DNA from 2 places in the Pseudoalteromonas sp. 2CM41L genome. Region 1 is predicted to be linked to the other one. Evidence: riboswitches for the same ligand, from Rfam matches in the RefSeq annotation. Region 1 holds a riboswitch; the other holds the start of a gene.
What was found. A riboswitch is a leader RNA that binds a small molecule or an ion and turns the genes downstream of it on or off. The one in region 1 is predicted to bind lysine.
Positions count from the first base shown of each region.

Region 1 (7,922 bases):
ACCAAGACGATATATTCTCGCGCTTAGTTAGTTTTAAAAACGTATTAATAACTGGCCACCAAGGCTTTTTTACTCAAGAGGCCCTTAGCGAAATTGCCAATACCACCATACAAAACGCAATAGAAATTAATGAACAGAGACCTTTAACCAATGAGGTTTTATAAAGCCGCGGCCCATTAATTTGCTTTACCCGTTTTGCTATTTACATAACGGGTAAAGCTTAAAATACTTTAGCCAAACGCAACGTTTGCAAAAACAAGAGTCATTAATACTGGGCACACAAAACGAATGTATTGAGCAAACCAGTAATGCGTGCCGGTGCTGGCTTTATGAAGCTTATTACCGCGTTTCCACATCCAACCTGCGGTTATAAAATAAAATAGCCCCATAAGTGGTAGTTGGTACTGAGTAAATAGCATGATTACTAAACCAAATAGCCACTCAAAGTTTAATATTATTGCACTAGCGCATATTAACACCACTAGGCTAACGGCCCACGTTGCTTTAGTACGATCTACGCGGTGGTTTTCTACTAAAAACGCTACCGGTATTTCTGTGGTAGAAATAGTCGATGTAACCGATGCAATCGACATAAGTACAAAAAACAGTAACCCAATTAGTAAACCAATTTCGCCCATGGTACTAAAAAGCTCAGGCAAAATAGCAAATATAAGCTGCCCTTCACCTATAAGTTTTCCGCCGCTAAACACCTCTACCCCGTTATGCTGCGCTACATAAATTGCAGGCACTATCAGTAAACCTGCTAAAAATGCCACGCTGGTATCAAGTAGTGCAACGCTTGCAGTTAGTTTTGGCAGGTTTGCATCTGGCTGCAGGTACGAGCCATAAATCATCATGCAGCCAACCCCTAATGAAAGCGAGAAAAACGCCTGCCCCATTGCAGCAATAATTAAATTTGGGTCAAGCACTTGGCTAAAATTAGGAATTAAATAAGCAGCAAACCCTTCGCTGGCGCCTTCTAAACTGGCTATATAAAAAATTAAGCCTATTAGTAGCACCAATAACAATGGCATTAAACGGCGTGACCAGGTTTCAATCCCAGATTTAACCCCTTTTAAAATAATGCTGGCGGTTAAAATAAGCATAAGCGGCGTAAATATAAAATTACGCACCATAGAGTCGCTGTGTAAAAATTCGCTTGCGGCGGTAAAACCAAAAAATGTAGTAATAGGCTCTATCGCGTAAGAGAGCATCCACCCAGCTACAATAGAATAAAAGCTAAGCATAACCACAGCGCCCGCAAGGCCAATATATCCTGCGGCAGCCCCTACTTTTTTGTTGGTATTTTGCCACGCATTACCCAATGCTTTTACTGGGTTTGCTTGCGCTTGGTGGCCTAAATAAAGTTCGGTATAAAGCGCAGGTAGCGCAAGTAAAAATATAACTACAAAGTAAACCAATAAAAATGCACCGCCACCATGGTTGGCCGCCTGCGTAGGAAAACCCCAAATATTACCTAAACCCACTGCTGCGCCTGCAGCGGCTAAAACAAAACCAAAACGGCTTTGAAATCCATCACGCACTTGTGCCATACATCTACAAATTCTGTTATTCTTTGATTATTGTGAATTAAACCATATTTAATGCCAACTGAGTAATAAAATTGCTTTTGGCATAAATAAGCGCTGTTAACCGCTCATAATTACAGCACTCACTTATTTTAAGCGCGTATGACTAACCACTTTTTTAAAAACACCCTAAGTATTGCTCCCTCTTTTTATAGCGATTTACCCCCTAGCAACAATACTATTTTAGTGTTTAATGCCAACACACTTAATGTAGAACACCTTGATTTAACCCAATACCTAAGCCCATTTGAGCTAAGCGTTATAAATCGTCGTAAACGCATGCAAGCAAAGCAAGAATATGTAGCATCGCGTATATTACTAAAGCAACTTGCAAAGCATACTCAGCCCCAATACGCACACATACCGCTTAATAAAATGAGCACCCACTTTAATGAAGAATGCTCAAAACTACAGCTCCATATAAACCACACCGTTATTAATACCTGTATTTCGCACTCGCATGGCTTAGTTGGTGTAGCACTTAATGTTACTAAGGCGGAGTTTGGCTTTGATATTGAAAAAATAAACTTAAAACGCCCATTCGAAAAGCTCGCTAAGCATTTTTATCATAAGGCTGAAATTGCCTTAATTACCGCGCCTTTGGCTATAAAAGAGCAAGCCAACCGCTTTTTTAGAATTTGGACCTTAAAAGAGGCACTCGCTAAAGCAACTAGCCGCCCAATAGCGCAATTGCTTAGCCCAAATGTATTTGATGAATTTTCTTTGTTAAACCTAACAGCATCGAGTAACACCATAACGGTTGCCAATGAGGAGTTTGATATAAGCGTGGCGCATAAAAAAAGCACCGACTGGCGGTGCTTTATACTTAATAACTTAGATACTTAATAACTTGGCTTTAAAAGCTTAAGCAGCGCTTTCTAATAAGCGGCTGTGTATTGCTTGTACCACGGTATCTGACTCGCTTTGCTCTACTAAAAAGCATAAGTTGTGCTTGCTTGCACCATGACAAATTAATCGAATATTAAAGTCTTTTAATACGTTCATTAAGTTCATTTCGTGCTGGCGTAGCTGTATTTCAGACCCTATAAGCGCCACTAAGGTTAAGTTGTTTTCAACCGATACATGACAAAATTCGGCCAATTTATCTAAACACGCTTGCTCAAGCTCAGGTCGCGAGGCATTAGGCGCGTTATCTAGGGTTATGGCAACACTAATTTCTGAGGTAGTAACTAAATCTACCGATATATTAAATTCACTTAAAATAGTAAATACACGGGCCAAAAAGCCACTTGCTAATAACATTTCTGGGCTTTTAAGCGTTAGCAATATTTGGTTTTTACGCTGCGTAACGGCACGAATACCTGGCTGCTGCGATTTTTCACGCTCAATCCACGTTCCTCCGCGCTCTGGCTCGCGGCTAGAGCCTACAAATACATTAATATGGCTACGGCTTGCTGGTAAAATTGTCGCAGGGTGCAATACTTTTGCGCCAAATGTCGCCATTTCTGCGGCTTCATCAAAGCTTAAACGGGCAATTGGCGTTGCCTTAGCGCATAAACGCGGGTCGGTGCTAAAAATACCCACTACATCGGTCCAAATATGTACACTTTTGGCGTTAATAGCCTCTGCTAATAACGCCGCGCTGTAGTCAGAGCCACCACGACCAAGCGTTGTGGTTTGGCCAAATTCATCACTACCAATAAACCCTTGTGTAATTATTACTTGCTCATCTAATAACGGAATTAATAGGTCTTTAGCAGCTTGTGCAGTGGCCGCAACATCGGGCGTTGCTTTACCAAATTGGCTATCAGTTTTAAGCACTTTGCGTACATCAAACCTATCTGCATTTAAGCCTTTTAAGCGCAGCACTTGAGCAAATAAATAAGACGATAAACGCTCGCCAAAGCTAAGCAGCTCATCGTGTTGTTGATCAGTGGTGAGTGTTTCAAGGGCTAACGTTTGAAATGCTTTTAACGTCTCGTTAAAACCCACCGCTAAATCGGCATCAAGCGACAGCTCATCTAAAATAGCCTGTTGAATAGCCAATACGCCATCGATGTGTTCTTGGCGCTGCTCTTTACTAAGGTCGGGTTTGCACAGTGCAACTAAGTGGTTAGTTACGCCGGCACTGGCGCTCACAGCTACAATACGTACGCTTTTATCTGCAACAATAATTTCGCTGCAGCGACTCATCGCTTCAAAGTTTGCAACACTGGTTCCGCCAAATTTGGCAACGATGTAATCTGATTTTGCGCCTGATACTGTTTGTGGCACTGATTGGGTAGTCATTTCGTCTCCTTTCGCGGTATCCAAACCGCTAAAAAACAAGAAGAACTTGGCAAAGGAATGCAAATAAGATGTGTCCACTGCCAGAAGCTCTCCACCTAAGTTGGTGACAGTTTTGGGGATTCAGCCCCATAAACCGAAAAACATGGTTGACGTAACCTTGTTTTCCTCGGCGAGTACTTCCCTCTTTAATGGTTATGGGCGTTCGTCACCTACCATTAAATACCTAAGTATCGCACCTCTTCTGAATGTTGTATTAACCTGTGGCTAATAAAACAAAACCCCACTGTGTAGCGGGGCTTTGAAAGTTATCGTTTAGACGTCTAGCTGTCAAGGTGTTTTAGTTAATATAACGCGAATAATTTAGCCAAGGTTTACATTGCTGGCTACTTTTACAGCGCTTAATATAACTCGCCTGTACGCCAGCTAAAAAAATGTGTAAATTAAGCCAGTTAATAACGAGTACTTTTTATTATAAAAATATAAAAACTACGCTCTGCTTTAAGTGTAGTTAACTCATTACTAGGATGTATCACCGCATTATGATCCCAGCTAAAAAGCTGCTTAATACCCTTAGCGAACATTGGGGTGTTTTAGAGCTATTATTTAAACGTTTTAAAATGGCCGACTTTAGCCTCAAAGACGTGCAAAACGCCATTAAGCAAAAACAGCCCACATGGACAAACGAGCGCATTTACAAAGAAACAAATCGTTTGCTCAATCAAGATATACTTATTCCATTGGCTAAATCATCCCAGCTTGAAATAAACCGCGCCATTGCCGATTTTGCGACCTTTTTATTACAAGAAGAACACCTAGGTTTAGCACAAGAAATTAGCGTTTTGGTTGATGATTTAGCACGCCTAGGAAACCGATTAGATAATGCCGGCGAAATAGAAGACTTTGACGATTTACGCCGCTATAGCCGCATTATGGATGATCGGGTGCGTAAAATAATGAAGCTTTACGCGCACAACGAAAACGCTATTTTAAACATTGTTGAGCAAGCTAAATCTGATCACGCGGTGCAATCTTTGCAAAAGCGCTACAAAGCGGTAATAGAAGCCTTTGACGAATACATAGAGCCGATGCTTGAAATGGTCGATATTCGCGGTGACTTTCATGCCTGTTTTACACTTATTGAGCAACAAATAAGTAAGCAAATAGAGCACATTGAACGCTCAGGTAAAGCCTACAACGACAAACGTATGCTTGAGCAATTGCGTACTCGGATACTCGAAATGCATTTAGTTGGCCGAGAAAGCTTACGCAAAAGTGCCGATATGCTTATGCCACTGCGCGAAGAGCTACGCCGTAATAACCTAATTACCCGCCAGGCAGCAAAAGTGCTGGGCCTTGTGCGTAAAAATGGCGTAGACAACATGCTAAGCGCGGTACAACCAAACTTTGTAAGCGATGCGCAGCGTTATTCGCTTGGCCAGCAGCGTCATATAGTTGCCTATATGGCAAGCTTGGTAGAATTTGAACACGAAGAATACCAGCTCCCAGAGCAACAAGACGTGCCGGCATTTGTTACGCCAAACATTCCTGATTACCACGATGTTAAAACAAGCTTTGCAAAACGCTTTAATAAAAAACGTAAAAAGCCCCAGCCATTACTGCAATTTTTAGATGAAAGCTACCCAGAATTAGACGCCGACGAAATGCTATTTTTATATCAAAAACTAGTCAGCGACAGTGAAATTCACATTAGCCAAAGCGATGAAAAAACACGCGTAAAAATTGCCGGCCAACATTTTTCGTTATACCCATTTAATTCTGCGCCTCAGCCAGATACACAGGCAGACGAGTAACACATGACACATATAAACTTAGACGAGCTTACGCACCTACAAGCCATTAATAAAAAATTAGGTGCGGGTTACCATATTTGCGAACAAGACAACGTAATGTGGCAAGAGCTTGACCAGCACATAGAATCTTACAGCGCCTTATTTAACGCCCTTGGCCACGATTTAAAACACGACAGCCGCGGCTTTTACTACTTTGCCAGCGACGAAAGCACGCCAAACATGGGTAAAATATCCCGTGCTATTGCACTGACTATTTACATTTTAATTGAGCACTTTGCCAATACGGGTAAAGACCCAATGCGTGCCCTATTTGATGAAGTAAACGACTTAGAACTGATGCAAACCTTAGTGCAAATTAATAAACACTTGTTTGATCAACTTGAGATATTTTCGGGCTCAGATTTACGAAAAGACGTATACCTGCGCATGGTACGTTTAGGCCTTGCCCGCGAAGTCGAAGGCGGCTTTATGCTACAAGCGCCTATTCACCGCTATATTGATGCACTTATGGAAGTAAACGAAGAAACCTACATTACAGAGGACGAGCAATGAAAAACTTATACGGACTAAGTAAACTCGCCCTACTTAATACCGCAGGCTATGCAAAATGTGTTATTCCGCTTGATAAAAGCAGCTCTATTTGTGCACCTAACAATACCGGTAAAAGCTCGGTTATTAACGCCCTGCAATTTCCGCTAATAAATGATTTGCGCCTAACCGAATGGGACGGGCACGATTTAGATGAAACCCGTAAATTTTATTTTTCATCGGATCAGTCGTACATTTTGCTCGAAGCCAACCTCCCCCATGGCTCGGTGGTTATTGGTGTAGCAGGCCTTGGTAAAATAGCCGGTTACGCGCACCAGTACTTTTGTTATCAGGGCAAACTTGATTTAGCGCAGTACACGCAAGGTAATACCATTATTAAGTTTACCAAGCTGTTTAATCATTTAAAAACGCAAGGTTACAACCCTATAGAGCTTAAAGCACAAGAGCTAAACGCCCTGCTTACCGGCGGCGCAACCCCTTTTGACGGCGACATTAATTTAAAAATGATCCCGCTAAATAATGTGCAAGACTCCGCCATTTATAAAGAAATTTTTAGGCGTATTCTTAACTTACACAAATTAGGCGCAAGCGATGTTAAACGCTTTATGCTACGTGTGTTTGAACGCCATATGTCTAACTCTAAAGTGGACTTTTACGAAGTATGGCGTCGCTCGTTTGATAAAGTAAATCGGGCTAAACGCGAGTTAAAAGCGCTTGAATCAATGCAAGAGCCAATAACAGCGCTTGAATCAATGCTTGAAAACCAAACCGTGCTTAAAGGTAAGTTAGCAGCCTACGCGCCTAAAATTGATCAAGCATTAATAGACTTTGATACCTACCAAGAAGAGCAACTAAGCGAACTAGCCATTGCCCTTGAAGACATAGAGCACGAAAAACACGAGTTTGAGCAAAAACAAAGCTTATACGTACAGCAATCGCGCGATATAGAGCGCAGGCAAACCCAAATAGAGCAATGGTTTTTAGATTACAGCGCTCTTAAAAGCGAATTTGAACTGGTAAATAAAGCCACCCTTAAAACCAACCTTGGCCAACTTAAGCAAGACTACGAGTCGCTTTCGCACTCTATTACCAGCGCACAAGGGCAAAGCCTACACACGCTTGATTACCGCATTAGCGAAACGCAAAAGCAAATTAAAAGCTTAAAACTGCAGCTTAAAAACCTTGAGTTTAATTTGTTTACTCGAATGCGCGAAGACCTATCACTTAAAGAAGTAGAAGAAATATCACGCATTTTAAACCCCGATATTCTCTCGTTTGCCACCACCAGCAATGGCGATATAACCATTGATGATGAAGACGCTTTTGGGAAATTTTTATCGCTATTAAGCGAAAACGTTAAAGGCGGTGTACTAACCCTACCAGGGGCAAGCATTAAACTTAAAAAACTTTCCCCAGTGCAAATGCAAAGCGGCGAAAACAAAGCCCAGCTTAGCGCTCAGCTAGACGCGCTGGAACGCTCGTTAAAAGAGTTTAAACAACAGCGCGAAGTAGCCGCTAACGTGGCCGATAAACAAAAAGAAAAAGATGCACTTTACGATGAGCTAATGAGCGCAGAGAGCGCCCTAAAACGCTTAGAGCAATTCGAGGTAATGCAGCAGTCGGTAGAAGCGCAATCCTTGCTAAAAGAGCAGTTATTAGCAGAGCGCGAACAAGTTGACGACTACCTGCAAGACATTCAAAAAAATAGTGGCTCAATTGCTGA
Region 1 is NZ_JALNTN010000003.1:125,422-133,343, reverse strand. It holds gene MTF64_RS05460 (2-hydroxyacid dehydrogenase) at 1-164, shown strand, start outside; gene MTF64_RS05455 (sodium-dependent transporter) at 231-1,553, opposite strand; gene MTF64_RS05450 (4'-phosphopantetheinyl transferase superfamily protein) at 1,692-2,435, shown strand; gene lysC (lysine-sensitive aspartokinase 3) at 2,454-3,839, opposite strand; lysine riboswitch at 3,916-4,088, opposite strand; gene MTF64_RS05440 (hypothetical protein) at 4,379-5,650, shown strand; gene MTF64_RS05435 (hypothetical protein) at 5,654-6,202, shown strand; gene MTF64_RS05430 (ATPase) at 6,199-7,922, shown strand, end outside.

Region 2 (7,922 bases), on a different contig from region 1:
ATCACCCAAGCGCGGCGAAAAGTGCCCAAACTGATGCCCAGAATAGCCAAGCGCTACAGCACTTACCGGTTGTGGCTCGTTACCAGCAAAAGTACTGGCGCGCAGCGCTGGCTCAACATCTATATTAAACTGCTGTGCTAAGACTTCGTTCCACAAAAGTAATTGCGGGGCAGCAACGCTTGAAGGTTGATCCTCTATTGCAAAGTTATCTGCTATGTCTGTGTATCTTGGCACTAGTTTCATGGTTAATCCTCTGTTTGTTGGCTTATGCCTACGCGATTGTCGCCCACGCCGTAAGCCACAATTAAGCTAAGTTCTTGCAGGCTCAAACCACTTTGCTTTTGCATTTCGTTAAAAAATGCCTGTGCGGCAGTGAGCGATTTTTTAGTTTGCAGACCGCCATCTATAATTTTGTGCGCTCTTAGGTAACTTTCCACATCTCGCGAAAGTAAAAAAGTATCTTTACCAAGCGCTCTCAAGGCATACGGGCCAGTATTTCCACCCAAACGGGCGCCGTGTTTTTTTAAATATGTCCATAAACCAATAATGTCATCGCTTGGCCAGTTAGCTACAAACTTGCTAAAACTGCCATGTTCCTGAGCTATTTCGTGGATCATGTAGGCATTTTCAGGAATTGTTTTTACCTTTTTATAATTACGAATAATACGCTCATCAGTTGCTTTTTGCTCGAGCATATCGGGCGGCATCATAAGTAATTTATCAACACTAAACTGCCAAAAAACCTCTCTAAAACCTGGCCATTTACTGTTTATTACCGACCAGTAAAACCCGCTTTGAAATACTTTACGGGTAAACTCTTCAAGCCAGTCGTCGTCACTTAATGCGCTTAATGCTTTTTTAGATAAGGGTTTTGCTAGTAATAACTTAAGCATTTTTTCAGAACCTTTTCGCTCTACTGCTCGCTGATAAATATCGCTAAATTTTTCCATACTTATTAAATACCTCATCACTGCTCATAGGGTTAGTTTACGAGAAAAGCAGCTAATACGTAACCACCCACATTTTCGATGAACTAATCTGTATCCTGCAACTTGACACCTAGACGGCTAAAATGTTTTAATCGCCGCAATTACCCTATTTAAATTGTATTTTGTTAAACCTTTTGCGGTTAAACAAAATACAAAGGGCTAGAAGAGGTGCGTTATTCAGGTAGCGTATGTTAGGAGCGCAAACTCCAGTGAGCATATGTGAGGGGAATACCGCCGAGAGGTAAACGCTTTTGCGAAGCAATTACTTCGGGCGACTAGGTTGAATCCTAGCGACTGTCACCAATAGCTGTTTTAGAGCAGCTTATTAGTTTGGTGGAGAGCTTCTGGTCTTAAATAATAAGGCCGTGCGCCCTATTATTTTAAGCCCATTCGCTCTTCGAATACTGTTCGAACGACGTTAATGCGGCTCACATCATACAGCCTCCTTAATATCTCGAACACCTTATAGGTTCGTAAGAGATGATTCACAACTTCAATTTAGACGACTACGCACTGTGGACAGCGCTTGTTACGCCGTTTGATCAACAAGGTAATGTTGACTACGACACGCTCACAACACTTGTTAGCGAACAAGAAGCGGCACGCAACGGTATTTTACTGCTCGGTAGCACAGGTGAAGGCTTAGCCCTTACGCTTAAAGAGCAGCAAGGCATTGTTGAGCACGTGTGCCAATTAAAACCCAGTGTACCGCTTATGGTTGCTGTTGGTGGTAGTAACTTGGCCCAACAAAAAGAATGGGTTAGCTACTGTAACCAATTACCTATTCACAGCTACTTATTAGGCTCGCCTCTTTATGCAAAACCAGGGGCTGTAGGTCAAACACATTGGTACGAAAGCTTATTAAACGAAAGCGCGCATCCGTGTATGTTGTACAACGTACCTGGGCGCAGCGGTGTAAGCATTCCTATCGAAACCATTGAAAACTTAAAAGCGCACCCAAAACTGTGGGCTTTAAAAGAAGCCAGTGGCAACATCACCCAATTTGAAGCATACCGACAAGCCGCGCCTAATTTAGCGCTATACAGTGGCGACGATGCACTTATGCCCTACTTTGCCCAAGCAGGTGCAAAAGGCTTAGTTTCGGTTGCGGCCAATGCATGGCCTTTGCAAACACACGAATTTGTAAAGCGCAGCCTAAGCGGTCAACACCCCAATTTATTTGCTCAGTGGACTCGGGCTATCAATAGCCTATTTGCTGTAGCAAACCCTATTCCCGTTAAAGTGCTAATGCACCAGCAAGGGCGTTTAAATAGCCCACTGCTGCGTCCACCTTTAACGCATCTTGAGTTAACGCAAACCGATTGCATTACCACTGCAAACGACACCATTTTATCTTGGCATTAAACACAGGTTTTTATAATGAGCTGGTTAGAACTACTAAATAATTTAGAATCGGGCGCAGTACGCGCAGCATCACAAAACGAAAGCGGCCAATGGGAAGCTAACGTAGAAGTAAAACAAGGCATTTTAGAAGCCTTTAAAAATGGCACTAACACCGAGTTTGCAGGCGGGTTTGTTGATAAGCACAACCTTGCACCGCAAGAATTTAGCACTGACGATGGCGTGCGTATGGTACCAGGTGGCACCAGTGTTCGCCGCGGTGCCTACGTAGCTAAAGGCACTATTATTATGCCACCAGCGTACGTAAATATTGGCGCATACATCGACGAAGGTACTATGGTTGATAGCCACGCATTAGTGGGTTCATGTGCACAAGTTGGTAAAAATGTACATTTAAGCGCAGCTGTTCAACTTGGTGGTGTACTTGAGCCAATTGGGGCAAGCCCAGTCGTGGTTGAAGACGATGCGTTTATTGGCGCAGGTTGTGTTATTGTTGAAGGCGTAGTGGTTAAAAAAGGCGCTGTACTTGCCCCAGGTGTGCGTTTATCTGCCACTATTCCGGTTTACGACTGTGTTAACGAGCGCCAGCTAGATAAAGGCGAGCCAATTCCAGAGTACGCTATTGTAATACCAGGCTCTCGCCCTGCGTCTAACGAATGGGCTCGTGAGCAAGGCTTAAGCATGTCGTGTGCACTCATTGTTAAATACCGCGACGAGCAAAGCGATGCATCGTTATTGCTAGAAGAGGTTTTACGATAATGAGCTTTTTGAGCACGCCTATCAAGGCCGCCGTGAATACACTTACTCAGCAACTTGATACACCTTTTTTTGTTTACGACTTAGACAAACTAAACGCACACCTTACCCGTTTAGTTGCGCAAACCGATGTAAAGCTTTGGTATGCGGTAAAAGCCAATCCGCTTTCTAAGGTTATTCAATGCCTAGACAGCGCCGGATTTAACTTTGACGTAGCAAGTAAAGGTGAGCTTGAACAAGTCCTTGCACAAGGTATTAGTTCACAGCGCGTGCTCAACACAGGGCCTGCAAAGAGCCCTAAACAAATTAAACACTTTATTGAGCGCGGCGTGCGTATTTTTGTTGCCGAAAGCCTCAATCAAGTACGTTGGTTAAACCAGCAAGCGCAGCTGCAAAATACGCAGCTGCAAGTATTACTGCGTGTGCAATTACGCTGGCCAGAAGGTGAAAAAAACCCATTAGGGGGTGACAGCCTTACTCCGTTTGGGCTTGGTTGCGATGAATGGCAAGCACTCAATACTGGCGATTACCCAGCACTTAATTTTGATGGCCTACATATTTTTCAGTGGGGCAACATGCTTAGCACACAAAAGCTAAGCGAGCTGTGGTCGCAAATGATTGCACCGCTTACCACCTTGGCTAATAACTTAAATATAAACCTGAAAATTTTAGACTTAGGCGGCGGTTTAGGTATTCCTTACACATCAAACGATGCAACACTTGAGTGGGATGGATTAATCACCGCGCTGGCAAAAATTAAAAAAGATGCGGGTGTAGACGAGCTTTGGATGGAGCTTGGCCGTTACGCTGTAGGCGAATGCGGTCATTACGCTAACCCCGTCGTTGAGTGCAAACAAAACTACGGGCAACAGCAAGTTATTTTAACCGGTGGTATTAACCACTTATTGCGCCCAGCTGTTACAAGTCAAGATTTTCCTGCGGCGTTACTGCGCGAATCAACAGCGCCAGAACAAGCAATGAGCTTATATGGCCCATTATGTACTGCCCTTGATTGCTTAGGCGAGCATAGCCTACCAAGCGATTTAAACGAGCAAGACTGGCTAGTGTTTAGCCAATGTGGCGCCTATGGTTTTACCGAAAGCATGCCCTATTTTTTATGCCATGAACTAGCTGCAGAATACGTGTTACAAAATGGCGAGCTCACCTGTGTGCGCCAAGCAGAAGATGCCAGTCACTACTTAAGGTAATAAACATGAGCATAACAACACCCATTAGCCAAGAAAACATTGTAGTAGGGGAAGTAGCAAACGGCTTACCCCTAACTATTCCGGTGTATCGCTTAAAAGGCGATGGCAGCGGGCCAAGCGTGTATATTCAAGCCAATATGCATGGCGCCGAGGTACAAGGTAACGCGGTTATTTTTCAGCTGCTAGAGCAGTTAAAACAGCTCAATTTAAAAGGCGACATTACCTTAGTACCTTATGCTAACCCTATAGGTTGTAATCAAAAATCAGGGGAATTTACCCTTGGCCGATTCGACCCTATTACTGGCACTAACTGGAACCGTATGTATCACTACAATAGTGATTTAGTTACCCAGTTTGCACACGAGCATAGCCAGTACGACGATGCAGCTTTAAAAAGTAATTTTAAAAAAGCCCTGCTTGATGAAATAGATGCCAAACTTAACGGCCCAGCTTACTTGCTCAATACCGGTAAACGCATTGCGCTTAACCTGCAAAAGCTTGCGCATCAAGCCGATATCGTGCTCGACTTACATACGGGGCCTATTTCAAGTAAGCATCTGTACTGTCCAACGTATGCCAGCGACAGCGCACGTTATTTTAATATTGAACACGTACTGCTAATTCCAAGCGACTTTGATGGCGCAATGGATGAAGCTAGCTTTTGCCCATGGTGGCATCTAAGTGATGCACTTAGTGCGCAAGGCAGGAACTTTAATGTACAGGTTGAGGCCTTTACAGTAGAGCTAGGCAGCCAAGAAAAAATAGATTTAGCAGCCGCCTTTGATGATGCAAACAGCATTTTAAGCTATTTGAACCATAAAAATGTATTGGTAGATGCAGCACATCAACCTAAGCAGATGACGCGTTATGCGTGCCATTTAGATGACTACTTTGCTTATTATGCGCCGATTGGCGGCATGGTTGAATATGTTGCCCCATTAGGCGCACACATAAAGGCAGGTGAGCCAATAGCCTATATATTACGCATGGAGCGCTATTTAACTGAGCAACCCCTACAAACATTAAGCCTTGATTGCGATGCAATTGCTATTTTGCATTTTGCCTCAGCAAGCGTAAACCAAGGCACTGAACTTTATAAGTTTTTTACTAACGTATTTGAGTTATAACGCACCGCGCTATAACTCCCCCTTCTCATTGCGTGAGAGTAAGTTAACTAACTTACAATATAAGCGGCTATATGCCGCTTTTTTTGATCTGTGATAACGGTGTAAACGTAAGGTAATCAAATAAGTGTAAATTCAGTGAAAGTTCACCGTTACAAATGTAAAAACACGTTATAATTTATAAATCTACCTTACTCTCAAAGGAATAAACAATGAGCTGGCGTTATTGGATTGCAGTTACGGCTTTACTAAGCACACCCTCTTTTGCCCAACAAGAGGTTAAAAAAAATGAACAAGACAACGACATAGAGCTAGTTAAGCAATGTATTTTAAATGAAGTAATTGGTGGCGATGGTAAGCAAACCTTAGACGAGCTGCGCACAAAATGCTCCGCCCTTGAAGAAAACAAACAACTTACCGCACTTGATAAACGTAAGGCTCGCGAAGAGGTAAGCAAAAAAAATCGTAACGTAATTACGCCGCATAAACGTAACTACATTTTACCTTTATCGTATGTCTCGCACCCTAACGATCGCCCCTTTGATGGCTTTGACGAGCTAACAGATGAAGAAAATGGCGAACCCCTTGATAACCTAGAGGCTAAATACCAGCTTTCTATTAAAGTGCCACTGTATGATGATTTTGCAGATGACGACCAAGCCATATTTTTTGGCTTTACCTTGCAGTCGTATTGGCAAATTTATAACTCAGAGATTTCTTCTCCGTTTCGTGAAACCAACTACGAACCAGAAATATTTTGGGTAAACTACCTAGACCAAGAAAACGTACTTTGGGGCGACGAAATGGCCATAGCGCTGGGTATTTCGCACCAATCTAATGGCCGCAGCCAGCCAAACTCTCGTTCATGGAACCGAATTTACGCCGATTTTATATGGGAAAAGAGCGGTTTTGTATTTAGCTTTAAACCTTGGTATCGCATTGCCGAGGATGAAAAAGACAATATATTAGAAGCCGATGGCGACGACAATCCAGATATTTACAAATACATGGGTTACTTTGAATTTGGCGGGGCGTATCGTTATCACGATCACGAGTTTAGCTTTATGACTCGTAACAATTTAAATTCAGATAACCGTGGTGCACTTCAACTAGATTGGTCATTCCCGCTTTGGGGTCGTTTACGTGGCTACGCGCAATACTTTAACGGTTACGGTGAGAGCCTAATTGATTATAACGCTGATGTAGAGCGTATTGGTGTAGGTATATTACTTACCGATTTACTATAATTTATTAATACACCATAAAAAAAGCCAAGCCCTTTTATAAAGTGCTTGGCTTTTTTATTAAAGCGTTACTCGTTATTTTTTAACGGCAAACACCCCTTCAAACTCTGCAACAACATCGCTGCCATCAAATATAGTAACAGGTACTACGTAGCTTGCTTTGCCTGTTGTTTCCAGCTCACTGAGCTTACCTTTACAGGTTTGCACATCAACACAACCGCGTGGGTCGGTATTAAGTGGTTTTAAGTATTTTATAGTGGCATCGGCTAATACAATATTGCCCTCAAGCCCTGCCTCTTTAAGCGCTAAGTACGTTGCGCCCCAACCGGTTAAGGTTGCTAAGCTGTATATAGAGCCTGCAAACATGGTGTTGTGTAGGTTTAAGTTAGCGTCTAAATCAGCACGCGTTGTAAACTGCCAATCTGTGTAGCTTTCTACTTTTATACCCATTGCATCACTAATTGGGATTGATTCACGCCAAATATTTTGCAGTACTTGCGTCCAATCAGGGTGGCGAAACCAACCCGGCTCACTAGGCTTTTGTTTAATCATTTTGAAATGTTGAACATCGCCGTACGCTAAGTGGGCTTTTTCTTTTAGCTCATAGCCGTGGCGCTTATAAAACTCAAGCGCACGCTCGCGAGCAAATAACACTAATTCGCCTGCATTTTGCGTCCATGCTATTTTTTCAAGCTCGTGTAATAAACGGCTACCAATATGCTGGTTACGGTTGCCTTCGGCTACGGCCATGTAACGTACTTGCGCTTGTTCATGGTTGTTAAAGTGTAAACGGGCCACACCAAGCACATCACCGTTGTTATTTTTAATAAAGCGATGCTCTGAGTCTTGTTCCATATCATCTTGTTCAGAGCCACGAGGCTCATTCCAAGGCGCACGTAGTACTTCCCAACGTAATTGATAGTACGCTTGCCAGTCTTCGCTGCTCTGCGGTGTAGTTACTTGAAACATATATACTCCTGTTGTTTTGCCGTAAATAAAAAATAAAGGCTACGGCATGTAATCCAACTGAATAACTCTTTAACCTGCACATTGGTTTTTACATTAGAAAATTAAAGATTAAGTTGGTTGGAATTATTATGGCAAATACCATACTCCATCTTTTAAACACTGCCAATACGACTTTGGTAAGCAAGCGAAAAAATAACTGTTTTACCCATAGCATCAGCTAGTTTATGCTGGGCCTTTAGAGATTGAACATGCACTGAGCGAAGAGTTCTG
Region 2 is NZ_JALNTN010000009.1:84,476-92,397, forward strand. It holds gene MTF64_RS12070 (protein adenylyltransferase SelO family protein) at 1-243, opposite strand, end outside; gene MTF64_RS12075 (DNA-3-methyladenine glycosylase I) at 246-950, opposite strand; lysine riboswitch at 1,145-1,341, shown strand; gene dapA (4-hydroxy-tetrahydrodipicolinate synthase) at 1,470-2,354, shown strand; gene MTF64_RS12085 (2,3,4,5-tetrahydropyridine-2,6-dicarboxylate N-succinyltransferase) at 2,370-3,110, shown strand; gene MTF64_RS12090 (PLP-dependent decarboxylase) at 3,110-4,315, shown strand; gene MTF64_RS12095 (succinylglutamate desuccinylase/aspartoacylase family protein) at 4,321-5,442, shown strand; gene MTF64_RS12100 (phospholipase A) at 5,652-6,686, shown strand; gene MTF64_RS12105 (bifunctional GNAT family N-acetyltransferase/hotdog fold thioesterase) at 6,759-7,652, opposite strand.
Region 2: another riboswitch for lysine. It lies ahead of dapA (4-hydroxy-tetrahydrodipicolinate synthase); the one in region 1 lies ahead of lysC (lysine-sensitive aspartokinase 3).